4 regions of the Rhizobium sp. AP16 genome follow, and region 3 is predicted to be linked to each of the others. Evidence: predicted binding sites of a transcription regulator. Region 3 holds the regulator's gene; each other region holds the start of a gene.
The links. Region 3 encodes PhoB, which activates phosphate uptake and scavenging genes when phosphate is short. Its sites were predicted from a motif close to TGTCATNNANCTGTCAT; they were not measured.
Positions count from the first base shown of each region.

Region 1 (7,226 bases), on a different contig from region 3:
ATCCTCAATGCATCAAAAAGCAACAGACGAGCTGTTTGTGGAACGTTGCGGCCGTATCACCGTATTTCAGACCCACGGAAATATACGGGTCTTCTCGTTTCCTGTCCGTTCCATTTCCGGCTTACAACTATAAGGCGTTTCTAATGCATGTGAGTATGAAGCGAGAACAAAAATCGGATGTCGAGTGAACGCATTGTGGCAGCTTTTGTCGATAAGTTCCCAAAGCGCTGTGAAAATATGGGAGAGGAGTAGGTTAACTAATTGGACCATCCCGCTCCGTTCGGTCATCCGTCAGACGAAGCGGGACAAGTATAGCGCAGCATGAAGGGTGGTCAGCGAAAGCGGGGGCCGCAAAATTCAAGAACAATGCCTAATCGGCGCAACTCTAGCTTTTTCTGGGAAAATCGACTAACATTCCCAACAGAGACAATAAAAAGTAATATTTATTTCGGAATAAGTGATTTTTAACCACGGTCTTTTTCTCTGAGAAATTCATGTGGTGGCATATATCGGCCGTTCGCAATCAGTTCTCATTTCCTCATGCATCATGAGTTCTTGCTAATTATCCTCTGAATGAACGGTGAACAAAAGTTGCATTTCATGAGAACGCAACCCGCCATCTGCGGGGAGCGTGACTGAAAGCGCTTTGGGCAATAACCGCAAAATCTATGCGCCAGAAACTATTTTGCGTTGCAACGGCCACCAACGGCGGCCTGACGATAGATAATGGCGGCTCCGATTCGAATCCGGGGGACGTATTCGAAAATGGAGAAAGGCCCGGAGCGATCAGATGCTTATCGGGCCGTGATTGATCCGGCGACGATGCCAATCTCGTCAGCGCCGAAAGAGAATATCGTCGTCGTCGAAGTCGCTTGACGGTCGGCAAGTATAGACGGGGCAATTGGCCCGGTCTTTGGTCGGCATGTAGTCCTGGTAGGCATAGTAACCGGCATTGCAGGCATTGCTGTCCGAGACGTAGCGATCGTAGAGCGTCATGTTGCGCACCCTCGTGGACGGATAGCGCATGATGACGGCTCGCTCACGGTTGATGACCGCCCTGGCCTCGGCACAGGTGAAAGACATGGCGTTATAGCGTGATATCGCCAGAGCCGGCGTGGCGGCCGAGGCGATCAGCAGGCTTAGCAGGATGAATTTTTTCATCGAGGCAATCCTCCCTGAAACTGTTATAATTCTTATATATACATCCAAAAGCGAAGCTTTGGCTTCTGGATTTGTGACAAAACACAAGTGTGATCGAATAGGGAGGCTCCGTGATGAACCACGACCGTTATGACGATTCCTATATCGCCGATATTCTTCTATCCGTGCGGACCATCGCGCTCGTCGGCGCATCGCCCAATCCCGAGCGCCCGAGCAACGGCGTCATGGCCTATCTGATGGCGCGGGGCTATCGCGTCATTCCGGTCAATCCCGGACAGGCCGGCAAGGAGATCCTCGGTCAATGGGTTTTCGGCCATCTGTCCGATATTCCGGAGCCGGTCGACATGGTCGATGTCTTTCGCGCCCCGGAATATCTGAGAACGGTGGTCGAGGAGACGATCATGATCGAGCCGCGCCCGCCCGTCATCTGGGGTCAGCTTGGCGTGCGGGACGATGCTGCTGCAGCGAGAGCGGAAGCTGCCGGCGTCAAGGTCATCATGGACCGCTGCCCGGCAATCGAATATCCACGGCTGGTCGCCTGACTGAGGCATAGCGCTCGACCGCGACCGTTGGCCGTTTGTCGCGCGGTATCACCGAAAGAGAGCAAGTTTTTCCTGTAAGAGGAAGAGCTTGGAAAACTTCGCGGTTACCTTTCAGATCCCGGGCGCTATGATCCCGTTGCTGCAATAACAATCTCGACGGGAGGAAAAGGCATGGCGACGAACAATCCAGGTTTCGACACACTGGCGATCCATGCGGGTGCGCAGCCGGACCCGACGACGGGTGCCCGCACGACGCCGATCTACCAGACGACCTCCTTCGTCTTTCAGGATGCGGATCATGCCGCTGCACTCTTCGGGTTGCAGCAGTTCGGCAATATCTATACCCGCATCATGAACCCGACCCAGGCGGTGCTGGAGGAGAGGGTGGCGGCTCTCGAAGGCGGCACGGCGGGCCTTGCGGTTGCCTCCGGCCACGCCGCCCAGTTGCTTGTCTTCCACGCCATCATGCAGCCGGGCGATAATTTCGTCGCGGCCAAGCGTCTCTATGGCGGCTCGATCAATCAGTTCGGCCATTCCTTCCAGAATTTCGATTGGCATGTACGCTGGGCCGACAGCGATGATCCCGCCACCTTCGAGGCGCAGATCGACGGACGCACCCGCGCCATCTTCATCGAAAGTCTCGCAAATCCCGGCGGCACCTTCGTCGATATCGCGGCCATTGCCGCCATTGCCCGCAAGCACGGCCTGCCGCTGATCGTCGACAATACCCTGGCCAGTCCCTATCTCATCCGGCCACTGGAGCATGGCGCCGATATCGTCGTGCATTCGCTGACCAAATTCATCGGCGGTCACGGCAACTCCATGGGCGGCGTGATCATCGATGGCGGCACCTTCGACTGGTCCGCCTCGGGCAACTATCCGATGCTGTCAACGCCGCGGCCGGAATATAACGGCATCGTGCTGCACGCGACCTTCGGCAATTTCGCCTTCGCCATCGCCTGCCGCGTCCTTGGCCTTCGCGATCTCGGCCCCGCCATTTCACCCTTCAACGCCTTCCTGATCCTGACCGGCATCGAGACGCTGCCGCTGCGCATGCAGCGCCATTCCGACAATGCGATTGCCGTCGCCCGCTGGCTGAAGGGGCACGACAAGGTGGCCTGGGTAAATTATGCCGGCCTCGAGGATCACCCGAACCACGCGTTGCAGCAGCGCTATTCGCCAAAGGGGGCGGGCTCCGTCTTTACCTTCGGCCTGAAGGGCGGTTATGAGGCAGGCAAGGGCTTCGTGGAGGCTCTGGAACTGTTCTCCCATCTCGCCAATATCGGCGACACCCGCTCGCTGGTGATCCATCCGGCCTCGACGACGCACAAGCAGCTCACCGACGAACAGAGGATTGGCGCCGGCGCCGGCCCCGATGTGGTGCGCCTGTCGATCGGCATCGAGGACGTCAAGGACATCATCGCCGACCTGGAGCAGGCCCTGGCGAAGGTTTGACGGGCTACAACTACTTTCTCGGTTCACGGCCTCCAGGAGATCTCAATTTCGTTACAATTGGTCCGCTACAACTTTAGCGACGAATTGAAACGGTGAGCACCAGAAAACTATGACCTCAAGATTGCGCGTAGCGGTCCTCTTCGGCGGACAGTCCTCTGAACACGATGTTTCCCTCATGTCCGCCCGCAACGTCATTAAAGCAATCGATGTCGACAAATACGAGATCGTGCCGATTGTCATCCGCCGCGATGGACAGTGGCTGCTGACCGCTTTGGAAGGGGGAGCGCTGCCGGACCCGGTCGTTTATGCGGGGAGCGAAGTTTGCCTGCTGCCGGGTGGTAAGGGCCGGATTCTCGCTGTCGGCGACCCGACCGGACCGCGCGAGCTGCCGGCGATAGACATCCTGTTCCCGGTTCTGCACGGTCTCTATGGCGAGGATGGCTCCATCCAGGGCCTCGCCCGAATGGTCGGCGTTCCGTTGGTCGGCTGCGGCATCCTGGGATCGGCAACCGCCATCGACAAGGATATCGCCAAGCGCCTGCTGCGCGACGCCGGCCTGCCGGTCGCCCGTTCGATCACCGTGAGACCTGGCGATACTCTATCGTTTGAGGAGGCAGCGAGTGCCTTGGGCTCGCCCGTTTTCGTCAAGCCGGTGCGACAGGGCTCTTCCGTCGGCGTCAGCAAGGCGGCGAACGCCGAGGAATTTCGCGCGGCGCTCATCGAGGCGTTCAAGCATGACGACAAGGTGCTCATAGAAGAGTTCGTCAAGGCGCGCGAAATCGAATGCGCCGTCCTGGAGCAGACCGATGGCACGCTGTTCGTTTCCCTGCCCGGCGAGATCGTCACCGGCCAGGACCACAGCTTCTATACCTATGACGCAAAGTATATCGATGAGGATGGCGCCATAACCAGCGTTCCGGCACAATTGCCTGCCGATCTCACCCAGCATCTCCGCGAGCTCTCGCTGGACGCGTTTCGCGCATTGGGCTGCGAAGGTCTCGCGCGCGTCGATTTCTTCGTGAGGCCGGACATGAGCATGGTGGTGAACGAGGTCAATACGATGCCGGGCTTCACCAATATCAGCATGTACCCGAAGGCCATGGAAGCGACGGGGATTTCCTATCCGGCGCTCGTCGACCGGCTAATCGAACACGGGCTTGCAAGAGGCGGTCGATAGCCAGGTCTTCAGGCCTGGTGTTCCTGAACGTCGCGAAGCCAACCGAATGCGGTGCACTACGACCGAGTGTTTCCAGATCGTCATGAGGGATTTATGACAACATATTTACGATTGGATACCGACGGCATCGAGCCGGAAACGGGTGCACCGGCCGACGATCGCATCATTTCCGGAGCACCGGAATTCCGCACCTGGAATGCCGAGGAGGCCGATGGCGGGCTCTATGCGGGCATCTGGGAAGCGACGCCCGGCAAATGGAAGATCGTCTATGACGAGTGGGAATATTTCCACATCCTCTCCGGTCATTCGGTGGTAACCGCCGAGAATGGCGAGACTTTTCACCTGCGCGCCGGTGACCGGATGATCCTAAAGCCCGGCTTCAAGGGGACGTGGGAAGTCATTGAAACGACTCGCAAGGACTATGTGATCCGTCTCTGACGGCGCCTTGGATTTTGCCGCAAAGCCAGTTGAATCAAAACATGAAGACCGGTGCCGCTTCGATTGCGCGCCGGTCTTTGCCGTGCCGTCCGCGCGATAACCATTTCCATTGCCACAGGTTGTGTCACCGGGCTTTCACCAAACTGTCATCAAACTGAAACACTGCGCCTTTAGACGCATCACTGTCGCCAGGAGATTCAGGTGGGCGTTACCAACCGATGGGACACCCCGCGCCGGACTCCTGCTCGCCATCCTTTCATCACTTGAGGAAGTGAGTCTAACATGCTGAACCAGAAATTTCGTTCGCTTTGCCTGACGGCAGGCTTCATCGCTGCCATGTCCGTTTCGGCCTCGGCTGCCGACATCACAGGCGCTGGCTCGAGCTTCATCGCGCCGGTTCTGTCCAAGTGGGCTGAAGGCTACAAGGCTGCGACGAACAATGTCGTCAACTACCAGTCTGTCGGTTCGGGCGCCGGCATCAAGCAGCTCCTCGACAAGACCATCGTATTCGGCGCTTCGGACAAGCCGATGAGCGACGCTGACCTCGAGAAGAACGGCATTGCCCAGTTCCCGATGATCTCCGGCGGCATCGTCGTTTCCTATAATGTTGAAGGCGTAAAGCCGGGCGAACTCGTTCTCGACGGCAAGACGCTGTCCGACATCTTCCTCGGCAAGATCGCCAAGTGGGACGATGCGGCCATCAAGGCCCTCAACCCCGACGTCAAGCTGCCTTCCACGCCGATCTCCGTCGTTTATCGCGCCGACAGCTCGGGCACGACCTTCAACTTCACCGACTACCTGGCGAAGGTTTCGCCGGAGTGGAAGGAAAAGGTTGGTTCGAACACGGCGGTTGAATGGCCGGTCGGCTTCGGCGCCAAGGGTTCCGAAGGCGTTTCCACCACTGTCAACCAGACAGCTGGTTCGATCTCCTACGTTGAATATTCCTACGTCATCGCCAACCACATTGGTTTCGCGAAGATGAAGAATGCTGCCGGCAAGGTTATCGAGCCGAGCCTCGAGACATTCAAGGCTGCTGCTTCCAACGCCGATTGGGCCAACGCCAAGAACTTCAACCTCATCATCACCAATCAGCCGGGCGATCAGAGCTGGCCGATTGCAGCTTCGACCTGGGTTCTGCTCTACAAGAAGCCGGCCGATCCTGCTCTCAACGAAGAAGCGCTGAAATTCTTCAAGTGGTCCTATGAGCACGGACAGAAGGACGCGACCGCCCTGTCCTATCTTGCGATCCCGGAGAGTGTTGCCGCGGTTGTCGAGAAGTCCTGGACGAAGGACTTTGGCGCGAAGTAATTTGTGCTAGCTGAGAAGTTACGGCGGACAGGGCACGGCCCTGTCCGCCTTTCGTGACAGGACAAGGGGAAATCGATGGCTGACGCGACTCAGACGGCTGGCTTCCAGGCACTGGATACCAGCGCCGTCACCAGAAAATTCCGGATACAGGATCGAATTTTCTATTTTATGACGTTTGGCTCGGCTGCTCTTGTCGTGCTTCTGCTGCTGGCAATCATCGTGGTTCTCATCATCGATGCCTTGCCAACCTTCCAGGCCTTCGGGTTTTCGTTCCTCTGGGGCACGAAGTGGAGCGCTCCCGCCGATATTTATGGTGCTGTCCCTGCCGTGGTCGGTACGCTGGTGAGTTCGCTCATCGCCATGCTGATCGCCGTTCCCCTGGGCATCGGCATCGCCATCTTCCTCACGGAACTTTGCCCCGGCAGCCTGCGACGTCCGATCAGTACGGCCATCGAGCTTCTGGCCGGTATTCCCTCCATTATCTACGGCATCGTCGGCCTCTTCATTCTCGTGCCGCTGATGCAGACCTATATCCTGCCCTTCCTTATGATGACGATCGGCCAGGTGCCGGTGATCGGCCTGCTGTTCCAGCCGCCGGCGCCGGGCGTCGGCCTGTTGACGGCAAGCCTCGTGCTGGCCATCATGATCCTGCCGTTCATCACCGCGATCTCCCGCGACGTGTTCAGCACCGTGCCGCCGATGCTGCGTGAATCCGCTTACGGCACGGGCATGACCACATGGGAAGTGGCCCGCCACATCCTGATCCCCTATACACGTCGCGGCCTCGTCGGCGGCATCATGCTCGGCCTCGGCCGCGCGCTTGGCGAAACCATGGCCGTCACGTTCGTCATAGGTTCGGTCAGCCGTCTGCAATCGTCGATCATCTCGCCGTCCACCACCATTTCCGCCCAGATCGCGAACAACTTCGGCGACGCCGACGGTCTGCAATTGTCGAGCCTGATTGCGCTCGGCCTGCTCCTGTTCGTCCTTTCCTTCTGCGTGCTTGCGGTGGCGAGGTGGATGATCGGTCGCGGCAACGCGCTTTGAGGAATAAACCCATGGACAATGCAATTCGTCAGAACCTCGTCTCGAGGCGTTATGGGAAGAACCGGGTGATGATGGTCTTGTGCCTCATCGCGGCCATT
Region 1 covers NZ_AJVM01000019.1:21,044-28,269, reverse strand. The annotation lists gene PMI03_RS10415 (hypothetical protein) at 835-1,161, opposite strand; gene PMI03_RS10410 (CoA-binding protein) at 1,275-1,703, shown strand; gene PMI03_RS10405 (O-acetylhomoserine aminocarboxypropyltransferase) at 1,875-3,158, shown strand; gene PMI03_RS10400 (D-alanine--D-alanine ligase family protein) at 3,268-4,335, shown strand; gene PMI03_RS10395 (cupin domain-containing protein) at 4,429-4,773, shown strand; gene pstS (phosphate ABC transporter substrate-binding protein PstS) at 5,110-6,081, shown strand; gene pstC (phosphate ABC transporter permease subunit PstC) at 6,157-7,128, shown strand; gene pstA (phosphate ABC transporter permease PstA) at 7,140-7,226, shown strand, end outside.
Region 1: pstS (phosphate ABC transporter substrate-binding protein PstS) is a predicted target of PhoB. The motif match lies at 4,907-4,923, and genes of this name have one in related genera.

Region 2 (7,226 bases), on a different contig from region 3:
GATGCGTTGATCGAGCCGAACGTCGTCTTCGGCCCCCGCGCGGTAATCGACAGCGGGGCGGTCATCCATGCTTTCTCGCATATCGAAGGCGCCCATGTCAGCGGCACCGCTACAGTCGGCCCGTTTGCACGGCTGCGCCCCGGCGCGGATCTTGCCGACGGCTCGAAGGTCGGCAACTTCTGCGAAGTGAAGAACGGCAAGATCGGCGAGGGCGCCAAGGTCAATCATTTGAGCTATATCGGCGACGCCACGATCGGCGCCGGCAGCAACATCGGTGCGGGTACGATCACCTGCAACTATGATGGCGTCAACAAGCATGAGACCCATATCGGCGCCAACAGCTTCATCGGTTCCAACTCCTCATTGGTGGCGCCGGTACGCATCGGCGACAATGCCTATGTCGCCTCCGGCAGCGTAATTACCGAGGACGTCCCTGCGGATGCGCTTGCCTTCGGCCGCGCGCGCCAGGAGGTGAAACCCGGCCGCGCCAAGGTCATCCGCGAAAGAGCCCTGGCCATCAAGGCAGCAAAAAAGGGCAGCCATTAAGTATTTCGCTTGTGGTCGCGTAACGGTTGGAAACCGAAAGTGACCATCGCGGTAATTGTGAAAACTGTTAGAATCATTAGGACTTGCCTTCTTATTTGAGGCCAGACGGAGAGTTGCATGTGCGGCATTGTTGGGATTGTCGGAACGAAGCCCGTAGCGGGGCGATTGGTGGATGCCTTGCGGCGTCTCGAATATCGCGGTTACGATTCGGCGGGCGTCGCGACCATTCATGACGGCGTGATGGATCGCCGCCGCGCCGAAGGGAAGCTCTTCAATCTGGAAAAGCGGCTCGATGCTGAGCCGCTGCCCGGCGTGACCGGCATCGCCCACACCCGTTGGGCGACGCATGGCGTCCCGAACGAGACCAATGCCCATCCGCATTTCGTTGAAGGTGTCGCCGTCGTCCACAACGGCATCATCGAGAATTTCTCCGAATTGCGCGAGGAATTGAAGGCCGAGGGCAAGGTGTTCACCACGCAGACGGACACGGAAGTCGTCGCGCATCTGCTGGCGAAATATGTCGGCGAAGGGCTCGATCCGCGCGCGGCGATGCTGAAGATGCTGAACCGCGTCACCGGCGCCTATGCGCTCGCGATCATGTTCCAGAGCGACCCCGATACGCTGATGGCGGCCCGCTCCGGCCCGCCGCTTGCCGTCGGCTTCGGCAATGGCGAGATGTTCCTCGGCTCCGACGCCATCGCTCTTTCTCCCTTCACCAACGAGATCACCTATCTCGTCGACGGCGACTGCGCGATCATCACGCGCAACAGTGCCACGATCCTCGATTTCAACGGCCAGGAAGTCAGTCGTCCCCGGCAGATATCGCAGGCAACGGCCTATGTCGTCGACAAGGGCAATCACCGCCACTTCATGGAAAAGGAAATCTACGAGCAGCCGGAGGTGATCTCCCATGCGCTCAGCCAATATGTCGATTTCGTCAGTCATCGGCTGCGCCCGAATGCATCGGCGATCGATTTCAAGGGTGTATCCGGCCTCGCGATTTCGGCTTGCGGCACGGCCTATCTTGCTGGTTTGATCGGCAAATATTGGTTCGAGCGCTACGCGCGTCTGCCGGTCGAGATCGATGTCGCCTCCGAATTCCGCTACCGCGAAATGCCGTTGTCGCCCTCACAGGCCGCACTGTTCATTTCGCAGTCCGGCGAAACCGCCGATACGCTGGCGTCGCTGCGCTATTGCAAGGACAATGGCCTGAAGATCGGCGCCATCGTCAACGTCAAGGAATCGACCATCGCGCGTGAATCCGATGCGGTGTTTCCGATCATGGCCGGCCCGGAGATCGGCGTTGCCTCGACCAAGGCTTTCACCTGCCAGCTCGCCGTTCTGGCGTCGCTGGCAATCGGCGCTGGCGTTGCACGCGGCACGGTGAGTGCCGAGGATGAAAACGCGATGGTGCGCCACCTGGCCGAGATGCCGCGCATCATGGCAAGGGTGCTGAACATCATCCAGCCGCAGATGGAAAGCCTTGCCCGCGAAATCTCCAAGTTCAAGGATGTGCTCTATCTCGGTCGCGGCACCAGCTTCCCGCTCGCCATGGAAGGCGCGCTGAAGCTCAAGGAAATCTCCTACATCCACGCCGAAGGTTATGCCGCCGGTGAGCTGAAGCATGGCCCGATCGCGCTGATCGATGAGAACATGCCGGTTATCGTCATTGCGCCCTACGACCGTTTCTTCGACAAGACCGTCTCAAACATGCAGGAAGTGGCGGCGCGCGGCGGTCGTATCATCTTCATCACCGACGAGGCGGGGGCGGCCGCCTCCACGCTGCCGACGATGGCGACGATCGTCCTGCCGGTTGTCGATGAAATCATCGCGCCGATGATCTTCTCACTGCCGATCCAGTTGCTCGCCTATCACACGGCCGTCTTCATGGGCACGGATGTCGACCAGCCGCGCAATCTCGCCAAGTCGGTGACTGTGGAATAGATCGCGGCCCCATTTATTTTCGTGTGATAACGTCGTCGTGAACCGGGCCGATATCTGGCCCGGTGGCGTGACTGCCGGGTTGTGCGCTCGGCCGATTTCTGGCACGATTCAGCAAGGAGATGGTGGGGGAATTTGCCGGTTAGCGGTTGACGACGAAACGGAGTTTTCGAACGGCGAATGACGGACAAGCCCATCAAAGTGTCTGTGGCAGCACGGATCAGAAATAATTTCCTGGCCGGCCTCATTATTTGCGCGCCGATTGCCATCACGCTCTGGCTTACCTGGTCTGTCATCCACTGGGCCGACAGCTGGGTTCGGCCTTATATTCCCGCGCGCTACGATCCCGAGAGCTATCTGAACTTTGCCGTTCCCGGTACGGGCGTGGTGATCGCGATGATCTTCATCACCATCATCGGTTTCCTCGCCAAGAACCTGATCGGCCAGAGCATTGTTCGCTTCGGCGAGTCGATCGTGCAACGCGTGCCGCTGGTGCGAACCATCTACAAGAGCCTGAAACAGATCTTCGAAACCGTGCTGAAGGAGCAAGGCACCTCGTTCAAGAAGGTCGGGCTGATCGAATATCCGAGCCCCGGGCTCTGGTCGATGGTGTTTATCTCCACCGACGCCAAAGGCGAAATCGCCTCGAAATTCGATGCCATGGGGCATGATATGGTGGCGGTTTTCCTGCCGCCGACCCCCGTGCCAACCGCCGGTTTCCTGATCTTCGTACCGCGCGAGAAAATCACGATTCTTGACATGAGCCCGGAAGACGGCGCCAAGCTTTTGATTTCGGGCGGCCTAGTCTCGCCCGAATATCGCGAAAAGCTGATCGCGGCCAAGGAATTGCCGCCGCCCGTTCCTATGAAATCCTTGTCTTAATGCTAGATCGCGTGCTGGTACGGTAGCTTGTGCCGCGGCCAGTCGTTGCGTGTAGCGCCTTTATCTCACGCTATTGAACATTTCGATGGCACTGTTGAAGCGGGTGACGACGAGTTGGTATTTGTCCGGCGTGGGGTCCTGCTTGATCTCGCGGAAATCGCCGACCATTCCGGTCAGACTGTCGTTGATGCCGTCAAGAAGCGGAGTATTGACGCCGCTGCCGCCTTCCTGTTTAGCCTTCGCCATGGCGGTGCGCTGATCCTCCAATGTCTTTTCCAGATCAGTGATCTTTGCATCTATCTGGCTCTGAAGAGCAGGCTTGCCGGGCTCTTCCGAACTATTGAGAAGATCGACCAGTTGCCTTGCCTGGCTGAGGGCAAGCCGTGTCTGATAGACCGGCATATCCCCGCGTTCCTTGATCTTGGCAAGCTCGGCCTGTTCCCGGCGGTCGAGCTCCTTCTGCAATTGCTGATGGAACTCCTCCAGCGCGACGGCGGCTGCCTGAAAATCGGTAAGCATCAAGGGATCCTCGCGCTTTCCGCGCGCGAGCCCGTCTTCCATATAGGCCTTGCTGGCGTAGTAGACATCAAGGCCGGAAAGGCGGGGAACGACCTGACCAAGCGCGGAGATCAGCTTGTCGGCGGCGGTATCGAGTTCCGTGGGCGCATCGCTCTTCGCGCCGCGCACGGTCTTCAATTTGTCCGCGGATTGTTCGAGCGAGCCTTTGCTGACGTCTGTAATATTGTCGGACGTCGTGCTCTTCGAAATATTGGCGTTCTCATAGGCCTGATATTGTGCCAGCAGGCCGGAATCTCCGATGAGATCATTATAGGCGAGCACGTAGTCGTTTAATTTCGCGCTATTCGCCAGCTTCGATGCCGTATCGGCCGAGGACTGATTGCTGGTGGCAGTGGAATTCGACTGATCGTCGCAAGCCGAAAGGGCCAGCACTACCGTGAATGCCATCGCGATAATTGCGACAGGAGCAGACGTCTTCATGGAATGAAACCCTTCGCTATATTATGGCGTTAACGGCAATTGTTGCGAGGACATCGTAAATTCTATTCGCAGCAGACTTAGGAAACGACCTACGCCAAATACGGCACGGTTTCAATCTCAAGATGTCGCGGCCGCCCAACGGAACCTTATGCTGGCGATCATCCGGGCGCCGTTCGCATCAGCCGGATCCAAACTGTCATGTCTCTATCATATTGCCGTTCTAGACCGGTTGCCGGAAGGGCAGGCGGGCACATCTCATGGTCGAACGTTGGCGGCTCGACGGAGCCTGATATTTTCGTTCGACGCGGTTTTCAACCGATCCGCAGATGAATGCCATTCCAGCACAAAGAGTTTTCATCAGGAGGATATTGCCGTGAGAAATTTGCGTTCAATGAGTTTGCCGCTGCTGTCGGCAGCGCTCACCACTGTCATTTTCGCCATGCCGGTCACAGCCTTTGCCGATAGTTCAGTTACCGTCGGCGGTGTTACCCTGGTCAATAAGGGCCTCGTCGCTGTAGGCCGCATTCCCGCCAACCAGCGCGACAAGTTCGGTGAGACCTTCGGCTCCGGTTCCGGCATGTCGATCGACGCCAAAAGCTGGGAGCGCAATGCCGATGGCTCCTATAAGGGATCGCTGTGGCTGCTGCCGGATCGCGGCTACAACGTCGTCGGCACAACTAATTATCGTCCGCGCCTCAACACCATCGATGTTGAACTGACGCCGGTCGCCCCAGGCGCAACGCCGCCAGCCGGCAAGGAGCAGTCGGGCGTCGTTGCCAAGCTCGCCGATACCATGCTGCTGACCGACAACAAGGGCGCCGACACCACCGGCCTCGATCCGACCAATGGCATTCGCTCCCCGAAAGATGGCATGCCCTCGCTGCCCGAAGCACCGAACGGCAAGATCTCGCTCGACAACGAAGCCATCGTCCGCCTGCCTGACGGCACGATGTTCATCAGCGACGAATACGGCCCCTACATCTATCGTTTCTCCGCCGACGGCCGCATGATGTCCGCCACGCCGCCACCGGCTGCGCTGCTGCCGATGCGCAATGGCGCCGTGAACTTCGCCTCGAACAATCCTGGCCCCGGCGAAAGCGCACCTGATCCCAAGGATCCGACCAGTGGCCGCCAGAACAATCAGGGCCTCGAAGGCATGTCGATGGCCCCGGATGGCAAGTTTCTGATCGCCGTGCTGCAATCGGCGACCCGCCAGGACGGCGGCGATTCCGGCTCGACCCGGCAAAACACTCGCGCATTGGTCTACGATGCCGCCGATCTGGCGCATCTGAAGTTGGTGCACGAATATGTCGTGCCATTGCCGGTCTTCACCAACAGTAAGGGTAAGACGGCTGTCGCCGCCCAAAGCGAAATCGTGGCGCTTTCGCCGACGAGCTTCCTGATGCTGGCGCGCGACAGCAACAACGGCTACGGCATGGAAGGCGAAAAGTCGCTCTATCGCAGCATCGACATCGTCGACGTCTCGACTGCCACCGATATTGCCGGCAGCAAATTCGATGCCGACACGCCGGTTGCTCCGAAGGGTGTCCTTGATGCCTCGGTGAAACCCGCAACGGTCAGCCTGCTCATCGACATCAACGACAGTGCCAATCTGGCTCGTTTCGGTCTCCATAACGGTGCGCCGAACGACCGCAACAACCTCTCCGAAAAATGGGAGGCTATGTCGTTCGTCAGCGTTCTCGACCCGAAGCTGCCGGACGACTACTTCCTGTTCGTCGCCAATGACAACGACTTCCTGACTCAGGACGGCTTCCAGGTAGGCGCTGCCTACAAGGGGGAAGGTGGGGCTGATGTCGACACCATGTTCCAGGTGTTCCAGGTCACGATCCCCGGCCTGTCTGCCAAGTAATAGTCTTTGAAAGGGATGGACGCGCTCGCTGCGTCCATCCAACTATCCGGCTCTGAGGAACCGGATCGCCTCGTCACGACGGAAGAGATAGAGCAGGGTGCGTACTGCCATGCCGCGTTCGCCGGTCAGGTCCGGATCGCGGTCGATCAGATAGGCGGCATCCTTGCGGGCGATTTCGAGAAGATCGGCATGGGCTTCGAGGCTGGCGATGCGGAAACCGGGCGTGCCGGACTGGCGCGTGCCGAGCAACTCGCCTTCGCCCCGCAGTTTTAGATCCTCCTCGGCAATCCGAAAACCGTCCTCGGTATCGCGCATGATCGACAGCCGCGCATGGCCGGTCTCGCCGAGCGGACCCTTATAGAGCAGGATGCAGGTCGAGGCTTCGTCACCACGCCCGACGCGGCCGCGAAGCTGATGCAACTGCGCCAGACCGAAACGCTCGGCATGCTCGATCACCATGATCGTCGCATCCGGCACATCGACGCCGACCTCGACAACGGTGGTGGCAACCAAAAGCCGGATTTCGCCGTTCTTGAACGCCATCATTACAGCGTCCTTCTCCGGCCCGCTCATGCGGCCATGAATGAGGCCTATACCCGGGCCAAGCGCCTTGACCAGGGTTGCATGCCGTTCCTCGACCGACATTAAATCGGATTCTTCGGATTCTTCCACAAGCGGGCAAATCCAATAGGCTTTCTTGCCTTCAGATAGTGCGCTCTTCAGCCGGGATACGATATCTCCGGTTCGTTCGGTGGGAATGGTTATCGTCTGGATCGGCTTGCGGCCCGCCGGCTTCTCGGTGAGCTTGGAGACATCCATATCGCCGAAGGCGGCCAGCACCAGCGTGCGCGGTATCGGTGTGGCGGTCATCACCAGCATATGTGGCGAGATGCCCTTTGCCGTGAGCCGCAGGCGCTGGTGGACGCCGAAGCGATGCTGCTCGTCGACGACGGCCAGCATCAGGTTGGCATAGCTGACGCTATCCTGG
Region 2 covers NZ_AJVM01000027.1:90,799-98,024, forward strand. The annotation lists gene glmU (bifunctional UDP-N-acetylglucosamine diphosphorylase/glucosamine-1-phosphate N-acetyltransferase GlmU) at 1-546, shown strand, start outside; gene glmS (glutamine--fructose-6-phosphate transaminase (isomerizing)) at 664-2,490, shown strand; gene PMI03_RS12355 (DUF502 domain-containing protein) at 2,668-3,369, shown strand; gene PMI03_RS12360 (YiiG family protein) at 3,430-4,368, opposite strand; gene PMI03_RS12365 (esterase-like activity of phytase family protein) at 4,760-6,238, shown strand; gene recG (ATP-dependent DNA helicase RecG) at 6,281-7,226, opposite strand, start outside.
Region 2: PMI03_RS12365 (esterase-like activity of phytase family protein) is a predicted target of PhoB. The motif match lies at 4,563-4,579, and genes of this name have one in related genera.

Region 3 (7,226 bases):
TCGAGTTTGCCGAGAAGGTAATCGATCCCACTGGCAAGCGTGCCAGCGATCCGAAGGTGCTGATCGCGGCCAATTATCCTCTTCTCGTCCGCGATGCCCTGGTAAAGGCGCTGGGCATCGATCCCGCCGATCGCGCGCTTGTGCGTGAGGCGACGGCGATGGTCTCGGACAGTGCGCGAAGCATGCTGCGCGACAAGGTCATGGCCGACCCCTCCATCATCGGGAAAACGGTGAAGATCACGCTGCTTGCCGGCGCCAATATCGATTCCGCCAACAAGGGGCAGATCGATCTGACGGCGAATGAGGCGGACCGCAAGGTCTCCGACCGACAGCTCGGCTGGATGAGGCAGCTTGCCGCCAGCGGCGCGCTCCACAAGGCGTTCAACAGCGGCCTGTTCCTGTCGGGCAATTCCAGCCGTCCGGAAGCCGCAGGCCTCGGCGTCGCGCTGATCGGTTCGCTTTATCTGATGCTGACCGTGCTGGTTCTGGCATTACCGGTCGGCGTCGCCGCCTCGATCTATCTCGAGGAATTCGCGCCGAAGAACCGGCTGACGGACCTGATCGAAGTCAACATCAACAATCTCGCCGCCGTGCCGTCGATCGTCTACGGCCTGCTTGGCCTCTCCGTCTTCATCAATGTCATGGGCCTGCCGCGCTCGGCCTCGCTGGTCGGCGGGCTGGTGCTCAGCCTGATGACGCTGCCGATGATCATCATCGCCACGCGCTCGGCGCTGCGGGCGGTGCCGCCGTCGATCCGAAGCGCTGCGCTTGGTCTTGGTGCCTCGCGGATGCAGGTGGTGTTCCACCATGTCCTGCCGCTCGCCATGCCGGGCATCCTGACCGGTACGATCCTCGGGCTGGCGCATGCGCTCGGCGAGACCGCGCCGCTGCTGTTGATCGGCATGGTCGCCTTCGTCGCCAATTATCCGACGTCGCCACTCGATCCCGCGACCGCCCTGCCGGTGCAGATTTACATGTGGGCGAGCGAAGCCGAGCGTGCCTTTGTCGAGCGAACCTCCGGGGCCATTATCGTCCTGCTCTTCTTCCTTGTTGCGATGAACATCGGGGCCATCCTGCTGCGCCGTCGCTTCGAGCGGCGTTGGTAGAGGGAGAAGACGGAATGAACATGATGACGGAAGCCGCAGGCGAGAAGGCACTGGCCAGGAAGATGACGACGATCCCCTACAAGATGATCGGCCAGGACGTCTCGGTCTATTATGGTGACAAGCGCGCCCTGTTCGGTGTGGACCTGAACATCCGTGTCAATACGGTCACGGCGTTGATCGGTCCTTCAGGCTGTGGCAAGTCCACCTTTCTGCGCTGCCTAAACCGCATGAACGATACGATCGACACCTGCCGCGTCACCGGCAAGATCACGCTCGACGATCAGGATGTCTATGACAGCGCCATCGATGTCGTGGAGCTGCGTGCCCGCGTCGGCATGGTGTTCCAGAAGCCCAATCCCTTCCCGAAGTCGATCTACGAGAACGTCGCCTATGGCCCGCGTATTCACGGGCTGCATCGCTCCAAGGCCGATCTCGACCATATTGTCGAAACCAGCCTGCAGAAGGCCGGTCTCTGGGGCGAGGTGAAGGATCGGCTGCTGGAAGCCGGCACCAGCCTGTCGGGCGGCCAGCAGCAGCGCCTCTGCATCGCCCGCGCCGTTGCCGTCAGCCCGGAAGTCATTCTCATGGACGAGCCGTGCTCGGCGCTCGATCCCATCGCCACGGCCAAGGTCGAGGAACTGATTCATGAGCTGCGGGAAAACTTCACGATCGTCATCGTGACGCATTCCATGCAGCAGGCCGCCCGCGTTTCCCAACGCACCGCAATGTTTCATCTCGGCCATTTGGTCGAGGAGAACGATACCGATAAGATGTTCACCAATCCCGACGATTTCCGCACGCAGGATTACATCATGGGCCGTTTTGGTTGATGATATCCCGCGCGCGGCTCCCTTCACACGTTTCACCCTGAGGATAGAAAAATGGTCTCCACTCACATTCTCTCTGCCTATGACGAAGACCTGAAGTTCCTGACGCGCCGCATTGCTGAAATGGGCGGTCTGGCGGAGCAGATGGTCAGCGACAGCGTTCGTGCACTGGTGCACGGCGATGCCGCCCTTGCACAGAAGGTCATCTCCGACGACGTCGTTCTCGACCACGCCGAACGCGAAGTCGGCGACAAGGCGATCGTCACCATCGCTCGCCGCCAGCCGATGGCCGCCGACCTGCGCGAAATCATGGGTTCCATTCGCATCGCCGCCGATCTGGAGCGCGTTGGCGACCTTGGCAAGAATACCGCCAAGCGCGTCATCGCCGTGCAGGGCCACGGCGTTCCGCGCCGCCTGGCGCGCGGCATCGAGCATCTTTCCGAACTGGCGCTCAGCCAGCTCAAGGAAGTGCTCGACGTCTATACGACCCGTTCGCCCGACAAGGCCGTCTCGATCCGTGAGCGCGACGAGGAAATCGACGCGATGTACACCTCGCTCTTCCGCGAGATGCTGACCTACATGATGGAAGATCCGCGCAACATCACCACCTGCACGCATCTTCTCTTTTGCGCCAAGAATATCGAGCGCATCGGCGACCATGCCACCAACATCGCCGAGACGATCTATTACATGGCGACCGGTAGCCAGCCCGAAGGCGAGCGCCCGAAAGACGATACCGCCAACACCGTCGGTGCGGTGACGGAATAACGAAGACGCCAGGAAAAGGAGACCAGAGACGCATGGTTCCGAGAGTTGCTGTTGTAGAAGACGAAGAAGCGCTCAGCGTTCTGCTGCGCTATAATCTCGAGGCTGAAGGCTTCGAGGTCGACACCATTCTGAGAGGCGATGAAGCAGAGCTTCGCCTCCAGGAGCGCATTCCCGATCTTCTGATCCTCGATTGGATGCTCCCCGGCGTGTCCGGCATCGAACTCTGCCGCCGGCTGCGCATGCGGCCGGAGACCGAACGCCTGCCGATCATCATGCTCACCGCCCGCGGCGAGGAAAGCGAGCGCGTGCGCGGCCTTTCCACCGGCGCGGACGATTATGTCGTCAAGCCGTTCTCGACGCCGGAGCTGATGGCTCGCGTCAAGGCGATGCTGCGCCGTGCCCGTCCGGAGGTTCTCTCCACCGTGCTGCGCTGTGGCGACATCGAACTGGACCGCGAGACCCATCGCGTTCACCGCAAGAGCCGTGAAGTGCGGTTGGGACCGACGGAATTCCGCCTGCTGGAATTCCTGATGGCTTCGCCGAGCCGCGTCTTCTCGCGGTCGCAGCTCCTCGACGGTGTCTGGGGACATGACATCTATGTCGACGAACGCACCGTCGACGTCCATGTCGGACGTCTGCGCAAGGCGCTGAACTTCTCCAATATGCAGGATGTCATCCGCACCGTTCGCGGCGCGGGTTATTCCATGGAAGCCTGATCGGGAAACCGGTCAGTCACCCAACATAGCGGCGGAAACAGAAAACGGGCCTTTCGGCCCGTTTCTTTCATTCAGCTATGGGGCATCTCAGCCGCGCGGTTGAGCCGCCGGCCGGCGTCGTTCATGCACCGGCTGGTAGGCCAGGCGCTGATGGTAGCCGCAATAGGGCGATGCATCCGGGCTGTCATTGCCGCAGAAGTGGAAGTCATCCTTCAGCGGATCGCCGACCGGCCATTTGCAGGTGCGCTCGGTGAGTTCCGTCAGGCCGAGGCGACGCGAAATCGGAACGACCACATTGGCGGCCGGACGATATTCGATCTCGTTGACCGTATCGATCTCGACTTCTTCCTTGAGCATCGTCGCGCCCTGCTGACGGGTAACCGTGCGGGTTGCAACGCGCGAGGCGTAGTTCGGTGCGCGCGGCGCCGAAGTGTTGCGCTTCTGTGCTCGGGCGGCCGTCGCCGTGCCGCCGGCCTTCGCTCGGCCCGGCAGGCTCAAGCGATGCACCTTGCCGATGACGGCATTACGACTGACACCACCGAGCTGCGCCGCGATCTGGCTCGCGCTCAAACCCTCGGACCACAGCTTTTTCAGCTTCTCGACGCGTTCGTCTGTCCAATTCATGCCCTGTCTCCGCTGTCGCGTTTCCGATGGCAGAATCCTTCACCATTGCCTCGCATTAGGGCGAGGCGCGAAACGCTTAAAAATTGTGGTGACTAGTTCCGCCGCATGCAGTCTAGTAATTGAGGTTTAACCTAGTGTGAGGCTGACTCCGTGACAAGAGTCGCATGATTCCTGGGGAATCGATTTCGGGGTTTTCCCCAACTTGCTTGTCCAAGCGTGGCATTTTTGCAATATTAGCAACTGAAGACATACCTCTCGTCGCGAGATGCTCTGCCGCGCCTGCTAAATCGCCTGTTTTGTTGACATTGCGGTGCAAAACATCAATAGTGCCTCAGCCGCCGCAAGGCGGCATTTTTGATTTTTCCGGGCCCGTTTCACTTGAAGGAAACGATTGGCCCTAAAGGTTGTGATCGAGGAGATACGGGCCATGGCTGAAACCGCGCCGCTTTACGACACCTATATGCGTGCCCCGCTGCGGTTTGAGCGAGGAGAGGGCGTATGGCTGTTCACGGAGACAGGCGAGCGCTATCTCGATTTCGCCGCCGGTGTTGCAGTGAATTCGCTTGGCCATGCACATCCCCATCTGGTCGCGGAACTGAAGGCGCAGGCCGACAAGGTCTGGCACCTGTCGAACCTTTATGAGGTGCCGGGCCAGGAGAAGCTGTCGAAGCGCCTGACGGAAGCCACCTTTGCCGACAAGGTGTTCTTCACCAATTCCGGCGCTGAGGCGCTGGAATGTGCGATCAAGACGGCGCGGCGCTACCAGTTCTCCAAGGGCCATCCCGAGAAGTTCCATATCATCACCTTTGAAGGCGCCTTCCACGGCCGCACGATCGCGACGATCGCCGCCGGCGGCCAGGAAAAGTATCTCGAAGGTTTCGGCCCCAAGGCGCCGGGCTTCGACCAGGTACCCTTCGGCGATCTCGATGCCGTGCGCGCCGCCGTTACCGATGCGACGGCCGGGATTCTCATCGAGCCCGTGCAGGGCGAGGGCGGCATTCGGCCTGCGACCAACGAGTTCCTGCGCGGCCTGCGCCAGATCTGCGACGAGCACGGCCTTCTTCTGATCCTTGACGAGGTCCAGTGCGGCGTCGGCCGTACCGGCAAGCTCTTTGCTCATGAATGGTCCGGCGTCACGCCCGACATCATGGCCGTGGCCAAGGGTATCGGCGGCGGCTTCCCGCTTGGCGCGTGCCTTGCGACGGCGGAAGCCGCTTCGGGCATGAAGGCCGGTACGCATGGCTCGACCTATGGCGGCAATCCGCTCGCCATGGCAGTCGGCAATGCCGTGCTCGATATCGTGCTGGCAGACGGTTTCCTCGATCATGTGCGCGATATCGCCCTAGTCTTCCGCCAGGGCCTTGCTTCGCTTCAGGATCGTTTCCCCGATATCATCGAGGATATTCGCGGCGAGGGCCTGATGCTCGGCATCAAGGCCGCCATTCCGCAGGCGGAGCTGTTGCAGGCGATCCGCGCCGAGTATCTTCTGGGCGTGCCGGCTGGCGACAACGTCATCCGTCTGCTGCCGCCGCTGGTGGTGACCGCCGAGGAAGCGCGCGAAGGTATTGCCCGCATCGAACGCGCCGCCGAAAGCGTGCGTGCGGCTCGCATCAAGAAGTCGGCTTGAATTCAGCGCCCGCTGTCAGCGCAGTAACACTTAGAATGGCGCATAACCCCTTAAATCGGGTCCGATTTAAGGGGTTATGCGCGCCCCACGCGGGCGTTATTGTTTTCTAGAGTACAGGTAGGAACATGGCTTCTCCGAAACACTTTCTCGATCTCTCGGCTGTTGCTGCTGCCGATCTGCGCAGCATCATCGACGACGCCATCGTGCGCAAGCGGGCGCTGAAGGCCGGTACGGCCGACAAGCCGCTTGCCGGCAAGATGCTGGCGATGATCTTCGAGAAGCCCTCCACCCGAACCCGCGTCTCCTTCGATGTCGGCATGCGCCAGCTTGGCGGCGAGACGCTGTTCCTGTCGGGCACCGAGATGCAGCTCGGCCGCGCCGAGACGATCGGCGATACGGCGAAAGTGCTGTCGCGCTATGTCGACGCCATCATGATCCGCACGACGGAGCATTCGCGCCTGCTGGAGCTCGCCGAACACGCGACCGTGCCGGTCATCAATGCGCTGACCGACGACACGCACCCCTGCCAGATCATGGCCGACATCATGACCTTCGAGGAGCATCGCGGCCCGATCAAGGGCAAGACGATTGCTTGGACCGGCGACGGCAACAATGTGCTGCATTCGCTGATCGAAGGGGCCGCACGCTTCGACTACCGCATGAACATGGCCGTACCCCTTGGTTCCGAGCCAAAGGATCACTATTTGAACTGGGCCCGTAATCAGGGCGCCGAAATCATGCTCTCGCATGATGCCGACCGTGCGGTCGCTGGCGTTGATTGCGTGGTAACCGATACCTGGGTTTCCATGAATCAGGAACACCGGGCCCGCGGTCACAACGTCTTCCAGCCCTATCAGGTCAATCAGGCTTTGATGGCACAGGCCGGCAAGGACGCCTTGTTCATGCATTGCCTGCCCGCCCATCGCGGGGAGGAAGTGACGGACGAAGTGATCGATGGTCCGCAATCCGTTGTTTTCGATGAGGCGGAAAACCGCCTTCATGCGCAAAAGTCGATTCTTGCTTGGTGCCTGGGCGCGATCTGAGGATATAGAACCGCGCGTTTGATGCCGCGGGCGCAGTAGGAGTAAAGCAATGGCGGAAAGTGCAGCCTCGCTGGGTCAATTCGATTTTGCCGGCGACGATCATGTCGTTCCCTTCCAGGTCGAAGGTCTTGATGTGCGCGGCCGCGCCGTGCAGCTCGGACCTCTGCTGGACACAATTCTCGCCCGGCACAATTATCCGGCCCCCGTTGCCCGGCTGTTGGCCGAGGCCGTGGTGCTGACCGTGTTGCTCGGCACCTCGCTGAAGTTCGAGGGCAAGTTCACCGTGCAGACCAAGGGCGACGGACCGGTCGATCTTCTGGTCGCCGATTTCGCGACGCCGGAAAATGTCCGCGCCTATGCCCGCTTCGATGAAGAGGCGCTGGCAAAGGCCGTGGCCGCCGGCGAGACCGAGCCGGAACAGTTGCTCGGCAAGGGCGTGCTCGCCTTCACCATCGATCAGGGTCGCTACAGCCAGCCCTATCAGGGTATCGTGGCGCTCGACGGTGCCTCGCTCG
Region 3 covers NZ_AJVM01000063.1:140,115-147,340, forward strand. The annotation lists gene pstA (phosphate ABC transporter permease PstA) at 1-1,106, shown strand, start outside; gene pstB (phosphate ABC transporter ATP-binding protein PstB) at 1,121-1,936, shown strand; gene phoU (phosphate signaling complex protein PhoU) at 1,988-2,701, shown strand; gene phoB (phosphate regulon transcriptional regulator PhoB) at 2,734-3,417, shown strand; gene PMI03_RS17185 (GcrA family cell cycle regulator) at 3,505-4,041, opposite strand; gene PMI03_RS17190 (aspartate aminotransferase family protein) at 4,469-5,668, shown strand; gene argF (ornithine carbamoyltransferase) at 5,794-6,711, shown strand; gene PMI03_RS17200 (Hsp33 family molecular chaperone) at 6,761-7,226, shown strand, end outside.

Region 4 (7,226 bases), on a different contig from region 3:
AAGGCACGGACTTCGATCTCGGCCATGGTGACGTGGCGATCGCCGCCATCACGTCCTGCACCAACACCTCGAACCCGTCGGTTCTGATCGCAGCCGGCCTTCTCGCCCGCAACGCCGTTGCCAAGGGCCTGAAGAGCAAGCCGTGGGTCAAGACCTCGCTGGCACCGGGAAGTCAGGTCGTCGGCGAATATCTCGCCAAGTCCGGCCTGCAGGCCGATCTCGACAAGCTCGGCTTCAACCTGGTCGGCTTCGGCTGCACCACCTGCATCGGCAATTCCGGCCCGCTGCCGGCGCCGGTCTCGAAGACGATCAACGACAAGGGCCTGATCGTTGCCGGCGTTCTCTCCGGCAACCGCAACTTCGAAGGCCGTATCTCGCCTGACGTCCAGGCCAACTATCTGGCCTCCCCGCCGCTCGTCGTCGCCTATGCGCTCGCCGGCACGGTGCAGCTCGACCTGACCAAGGAGCCGATCGGCGAAGACCAGGACGGCAAGCCGGTCTTCCTCAAGGATATCTGGCCGACCTCGCATGAAATCCAGGAATTCATCCTGAAATACGTCACCCGCGAACTCTACGAATCCAAGTACGCCGACGTCTTCAAGGGCGATGCCAACTGGCAGGCCGTGCAGATTCCTCCGGGCCAGACCTATGCCTGGGACGACAACTCGACCTACGTCCAGAACCCGCCTTATTTCGTTGGCATGGGCAAGACCGGCGCCGGCATTTCCGACATCAAGGGTGCCCGCGTTCTCGGCCTCTTCGGCGACAAGATCACTACCGACCACATTTCGCCTGCCGGTTCGATCAAGGCTGCTTCGCCGGCTGGTTCCTACCTGCTCGGTCATGGCGTCGGCGTTGCCGACTTCAACCAGTACGGCACGCGTCGCGGCAATCATGAAGTGATGATGCGCGGCACCTTCGCCAATATCCGCATCCGCAACCACATGCTCGGCCCGAACGGCAAGGAAGGTGGCTACACCATCCACTATCCGTCCAAGGAAGAGATGTCGATTTACGATGCGGCCATGCAGTACAAGGCCGAGGGCGTTCCGCTCGTGATCTTCGCTGGTGTCGAATACGGCAACGGCTCGTCGCGCGACTGGGCTGCCAAGGGCACCAACCTGCTCGGCGTGCGCGCCGTCGTCGCCCAGTCCTTCGAGCGTATCCACCGCTCGAACCTGGTCGGCATGGGCGTCATCCCCTTTGTCTTCGAGGACGGCACCACCTGGGCCACCCTCGACCTCAAGGGCGATGAAGTCGTCACGATCGAAGGCCTGGAAGACATCAAGCCGCGCGAGCGCAAGATCGCCAAGGTCACCTATGGCGACGGCACGGTCCGGGATATCCCGATCATCTGCCGTATCGATACGCTGGATGAGGTCGTCTACGTCAACAATGGCGGCATCCTGCAGACGGTTCTGCGCGATCTCGCTGCCTGATAGCCATTGAGGCCATGTTTGGACGCCGTCGGGGGGAAACTTCCCCGGCGGCGTCTTGTTTTTCACGCTGATGTGTTCGCCGTGGTGGCCTTAGGCCCTGCTCTCACCCCATCGTGACTTTTAGTCATCGCGCTTAGCTATTATCTCTTGTTTCAGATTTATCAGGCTTGATGAGAGCTTTACGGATACCCTGGAAAGCGGCAGGCGATTTCAGGGTGCTGTATTGGCTTTCGCCTTCAGCGTCTGAGAAAGAGGTATAACGGCATGCGCCTTCGATTTTCGGTTTCACTTCTGGCAGGCATCGCGCTCGCGAGTTCGCTGCATGCGCAGGAGCTTGCCAAGATCAAGGGGGTTGTCGAGCTCTTCACGTCTCAGGGCTGTTCTTCCTGCCCGCCGGCGGATGCCGCGTTTCGCAAGCTAATCCGGCAGGGCGACGTCGTGGCGCTCGCCTATCATGTCGACTACTGGAACTATCTTGGCTGGAACGACACGATGGCGTCCAAGGACAATACGGCGCGCCAATATGCCTATGCGCGGACGATGGGCCGCAGCGGGGTCTATACGCCGCAGGCGATCATCAATGGCCGAGACCATATGAGTGGTGCCGACTTCGACGGCATCAATGTCAAGCTCGACGACTTCCAGCACCAAGGCAAGGGACTGACGATCCCGGTGACCGCCGCGATGAAGGGCGACGAGCTGGAGATCAAGATCGGCGCCGGCCAGGGCAAGGCGAATGTGGTCGTTGCCTATTTCGACAAGGAACAGCTCGTTTCGCCGAAGGGTGGCGAAAACAACGGCCAGCAGATCGCCTATCTGCATGCGGTCTCGGACGTCGAGACCGTCGGCATGTGGGACGGCAAGCAAATGAGCGTCGTGCTGCCTGCCAATGTCCTGGACAAGGACGGCCGGCGCGGCATGGCGGTTCTGCTGCAATCTTCCACGTCGTCCGGCGATCCGGCGGCGATCATCGGCGCGACCGTGCTGACGATCGGCTCCGACGGCTGATCGTTTTCGGCCAGGGCTGAAGAAGTCTTAGTCCGATAGGTCGCAACACGATGAAGTGCCCGGCGAGGACGCATTCGGGGCTGGGGTTCGGTCGACGCGCCCCCGGCCGGGCCGTTTGGCGCGGCGGCGCCAAACGGCTACCAATAGTTCCGGAAAATGGGGCGTCGTTTTGACTGAAATGCGGCGGCGCGGAGATGCTTTCCTCCGGCGTAAAAATTTGTGAGTGGCCGCCGGTCTTGCAATTTGGTGCGGCTGAGGCAAACTGTCATCCTCTTGTCATGACCAGCCCCTGGGGGATTGATGACTGATCAGCCGGATTTGCGACACGGCGAAAGCCGTTCCGTCGACACCAATTCTTCCGTCGTTGTTGATCTCAGGGAATACAAGCAGAACAGGGATCCGCTGCCGGTAACCTTCCATCGCAGGGAGCTGGATGCGATCCTGTGGATCTACGGCCGCATGGTCGGCGAGGGCGAGTGGCGGGACTATGCCATCGACCATCTCGGAGACAAGGCGGTCTTTTCCGTCTTCAAGCGCTCCGGTGAACTGCCGCTCTTCCGCATCGAGAAAAACCCGAAGCTCGCCGCCAAGCAGGGCGCCTTCAGCGTGGTCAACACCAACGGCATGATCCTGAAGCGTGGCCACGAGCTGAGCCAGGTGCTGAAGGTTTTCGACAAGCAGCTGAAGCTGGTGGAGAAGTGATCTCGATTATCTCGAGCAATCGGTCCTGACTGTGATCAACGGCTGATGGACAAACGAAAAACCCCGCCAGTGGGCGGGGTTTTTCGTTTGGAGCCTGGTCGCGTCGAAATTAGAACTTCAAGCCGACGCCGAGGTTTATCGACTGTTCGGTGAGGTCGCTCTTCACGCCCTGCAATTCCTTGCTGCCGAAATCGCTGTAGCGGTATTCCGCGCGGGCGAAGATGTTGTTGGTGAAGGCATAGTCGACACCGGTGCCGGCCGTCCAGCCGCTGAAGACGACCTTGCCGTCGCCCGAGCCGGAAACATCGGCGAAGCCGCGAGCAGCGGTCCATCCGGCCGCGCCGTAGATCAGCAGGTTGTCGAAAGCATAGCCGACCCGTCCGCGAACCGCGCCCGACCAATCGGTGCCGACGCTGGATGCGTTGGCGACGGCCTTATTGTTCCAGTTGTAGTCGATATTGCCGTCAACGCCGACGACGACCTTGTCGAACTGATAGTTGTATCCGAAGAAGTTGCCGAAAAAGCCGCCCTTGAAGTCTTCAGACTGGTCGCCACTGCCGAACTTGAAGTTGCCCTTGGTGATCGCGCCGCCGCCGTGGACACCGAGATAAGGGCCGGACCAGGTGAAGACTGAAGCCGGAGCTGCAGCCGCAACAGGCTCCTCGGTCAGATCAGCGGCAACCGCGGACGTGGAGGCCAGCGCGAGCAAGGCGGGAATGAGCAGATATTTCATATATATTTCCTTCTATAAATCATATGTGCCAATGCGATGCCCACAGGTTGCGGCGTGCGATCCTGCCTCAACGCGAGGGAAAACGAATCTCTGAACAAGTCGGGAAATCGGCGGTTGCGGAGCGTTATCGCCGTCAAAATAGCGAATCGAATGTTGCCGTGGCTGCTTTAATGTTGAGAAATGTTGCGGGATCGTATCCGGCTCTTCTCCGGACACTGGGATCGTCTGGAGCTTTCGCCCCAGCCCCATTGTTATCCGGCTGGCCCGGCGTCTTTTCTCGAGGGAAAAGGAGAGACTGCCTTACTCGCTGAACAGGGTTCCCGGATAGGCCGAGGGATCGGGGTCCGTTTCCGCACCGTCGCCCAGCGCCTTCTGCATCAGCATCGTGTCCAGCCAGCGGCCGTGCTTGTAGCCCGTGCCTTTGAGCAGCCCCGTTTCCGCGAAGCCGGCGGCGCGGTGAAGGGCGATGGAAGCGGGTGCGGCACCGCCGATGACGGCGATCATCTGGCGAAAGCCGAGGGCTTCGCATTCCTCCACCAGCTTTGCCAGCAGCAGCTTGCCGAGGCCGCGACCGCGTGCTTCAGGCGCAATGTAGATCGAATCCTCCACCATCCAGCGATAGGCCGGTCGCGTACGGAAGGCCGACGCATAGGCGTATCCGAGAACTTTTCCGCTCTCGTCCTCGGCGACGATGTAGGGATAGCCCTTGTCCCGGATCGCCTGGAAGCGGCTTGCCATTTCCGCCTCGTCCGGTGGGATGAGCTCATAGCTTGCCGTGCCGTTGAGAACGGCGTCGCGATAGATGGCGGTAATCCGGGGGAGGTCGTTCGGGGCGGCCTGGCGAAGGCGGGAGGACATCTGGGTTTATTGCCTGATCTGCGGTTTGGGGACATGATATAAAATCGCGCGTGCAGGTTAGGCAAACAGAAAAGGCGGCCGAGGCCGCCTTTTCGAACTTTCATTCAGGTCGCTGCAATTATTTGCGGTTGCCCATGAACTGCAGCAGGAACATGAAGAGGTTGATGAAGTCGAGGTAGAGCGACAGGGCGCCCATGATCGCCTTGCGGCCGGCCACGGCAACGTCGTCGGCCTGATAGTACATTTCCTTGATCCGCTGCGTGTCGTAGGCGGTGAGGCCTGCGAAGATCAGCACGCCGATCACCGAGATCGCGAACTGCATGGCGGACGAAGCCAGGAAGATGTTGACGAGCGACGCGATGATCAGGCCAAACAGGCCCATCATCAGGAACGAACCCATCGCCGACAGATCACGCTTGGTCGTGTAGCCGTAGAGCGACAGCGCGCCGAATGAGGCGGCGGTCACGAAGAAAGTCTGCACGACGCTCTGGCCGGTGTAGATGATGAAGATCGACGACAGCGACAGGCCCACCAGCGCGGCGTAGACCCAGAAGGTCGTCGTCGCGGCGGCCACGCTCATGCTGTTGATCCTGAAGCTCAGGAAGAACACCATCGCCAACGGTGCGAAGATCACGACCCACTTCAGCGGGCTCTGGTAGATCGCCTGGCCGAAGGCAGTGATCTGGCCGTCGGAGAAGGAGAGCGAGAATGCGAAATAGGCGGCCAGACCTGTGATCGCCAGACCCAGCGCCATCAGGTTGTAGACCTTGAGCATGTAGGCTCGAAGGCCCTCATCTATCATCGCACCGGTCTGCGCGCCTGCTTGCGGCGTCCGGTTTTGGTAATTGCGAAAGTCAGCCATGTTTTCCTCTTTTAAGCTCCGATATGATTACGGTGTCGGGCGATTTCGTCCCAGGCGCCGCTGCGGAGCTCCAGCATGCCTGCGTAGAATATGAGGCTTTCAAGGCTTTTGCACAAGGCCCAAGCGGTTGGGGCGGGGTTAAATCGATGTAATATCGGGCCGTTTCGCGGTGAAGAGGCGCGGCCCGATCGTGGTTCATAACTCGCGCAGAACGGGCGCCGCTTTCTGGCCGAGCACGCGCCAGGTGCCGATAAGGCCGATGCCGACCGTCAGCAGCAGCGCGATGACAAGCGTCGAAAAGGCGACGTCGGGCAGGAAGGTCGACGGTAGTTTCATGATACGGCTGACGACATACCAGGCGGCCGTCGAGCCGGCGAGGAGGGCGAAGATGGCCGTGGCGGCACCAAGGATCAGATATTCGTAGCTGAAGGCGCGGATCAGCATCGCCCGCGTCGCGCCGAGCGTCTTCAGCACCACCGCATCATGTGTGCGGGCGCGGTTGCCCGCTGCCAGCGCGCCGGCAAGCACCAACACGGAGGCGATGAGTGCGACGGAGGCCGCGGCGCGGATGGCGGTGGCAAGCTGCCCGACCAGCGTATTGACGATGTCGATCGCGTCCTTGACGCGGATGCTGGTGATGGTCGGATAGGTGTTGGTGACGTTCTTCAGGATCGCGGCTTCCTGCACCGAGGTGGCGGAAGGATCGGTCAGGGTCGCAAGCCATGCATGCGGTGCGCCCTTGAAGGTGTTGGGGGAGAAGATCATGACGAAGTTGATCGACAGCGACTGCCACTGGACCTTGCGGAAGCTGGCGACCTTTGCCGTCACGTTGCGGCCAAGCACGTTGACGGTCAGCTTGTCGCCGAGCTTCAGGCCGAGCGCCTTGCCTTCTTCATCCGAGAAGGAAACCAGTGGTTCGCCGCTATAGTCCTTGCCCCACCATTCGCCTTCTGTGAGGGCGGCGTTTTCGGGCATGGTATCGGCGTAGGTGATGCCGCGATCGCCGCGCAGCACCCATTGGCCGGCCGGCGGCACCTTTATCTTGCTGACGTCTTCGCCGTTGAAGGCACCGATGCGGCCGCGCAGCATCGGTGCCTCGACGAGCTTGCCCTCTGGTGCCTGGGCCTGCACGACCTTGCGGAAGCCGTCGAGCTCCGAGCTTTGAATATCGACGAAGAAGAAATTCGGTGCCTGTTCGCTCATGCGCCCGGTCAGCTGCTGGCGCATGTTGCCGTCGATCAGCGTCAGCGTTACCAGAAGCGCCAGGCCGAGGCCGAGCGACAGGACGACGGAGGAGGTCAGCGCGCCCGGCCGATGGATGTTGCCGATCGCCAGCCGCAGGGCCGGCGAGTGCACGCGCGGGCTGCGGCGGGCAAGCCATGACAACAGCGCGGCCACCGCACGAAGCACGACGAAGGCACCCGCGATCGAGACGATGAAAACGACGGCGATGCGGCGGTCGTAGGCGGTATAGATCGCAAGGGCTGCCAGTGCCGCCATCAGCAGGCCAGCGGTCAGCAGATAGGGCCAGCCCGGCAGGCGGCGCGCTTCGAAGCCCTGTTCCCGGAAGAGCGCGGTTGCCGGCACTTCGCGGGCATGGCCGAGCGGCGGAATGGCGAAGGCG
Region 4 covers NZ_AJVM01000031.1:23,710-30,935, reverse strand. The annotation lists gene acnA (aconitate hydratase AcnA) at 1-1,439, shown strand, start outside; gene PMI03_RS12875 (thioredoxin family protein) at 1,704-2,447, shown strand; gene PMI03_RS12870 (DUF2794 domain-containing protein) at 2,748-3,149, shown strand; gene PMI03_RS12865 (outer membrane protein) at 3,259-3,882, opposite strand; gene PMI03_RS12860 (GNAT family N-acetyltransferase) at 4,183-4,740, opposite strand; gene PMI03_RS12855 (Bax inhibitor-1/YccA family protein) at 4,859-5,602, opposite strand; gene PMI03_RS12850 (ABC transporter permease) at 5,798-7,226, opposite strand, start outside.
Region 4: PMI03_RS12870 (DUF2794 domain-containing protein) is a predicted target of PhoB. The motif match lies at 2,711-2,727, and genes of this name have one in related genera.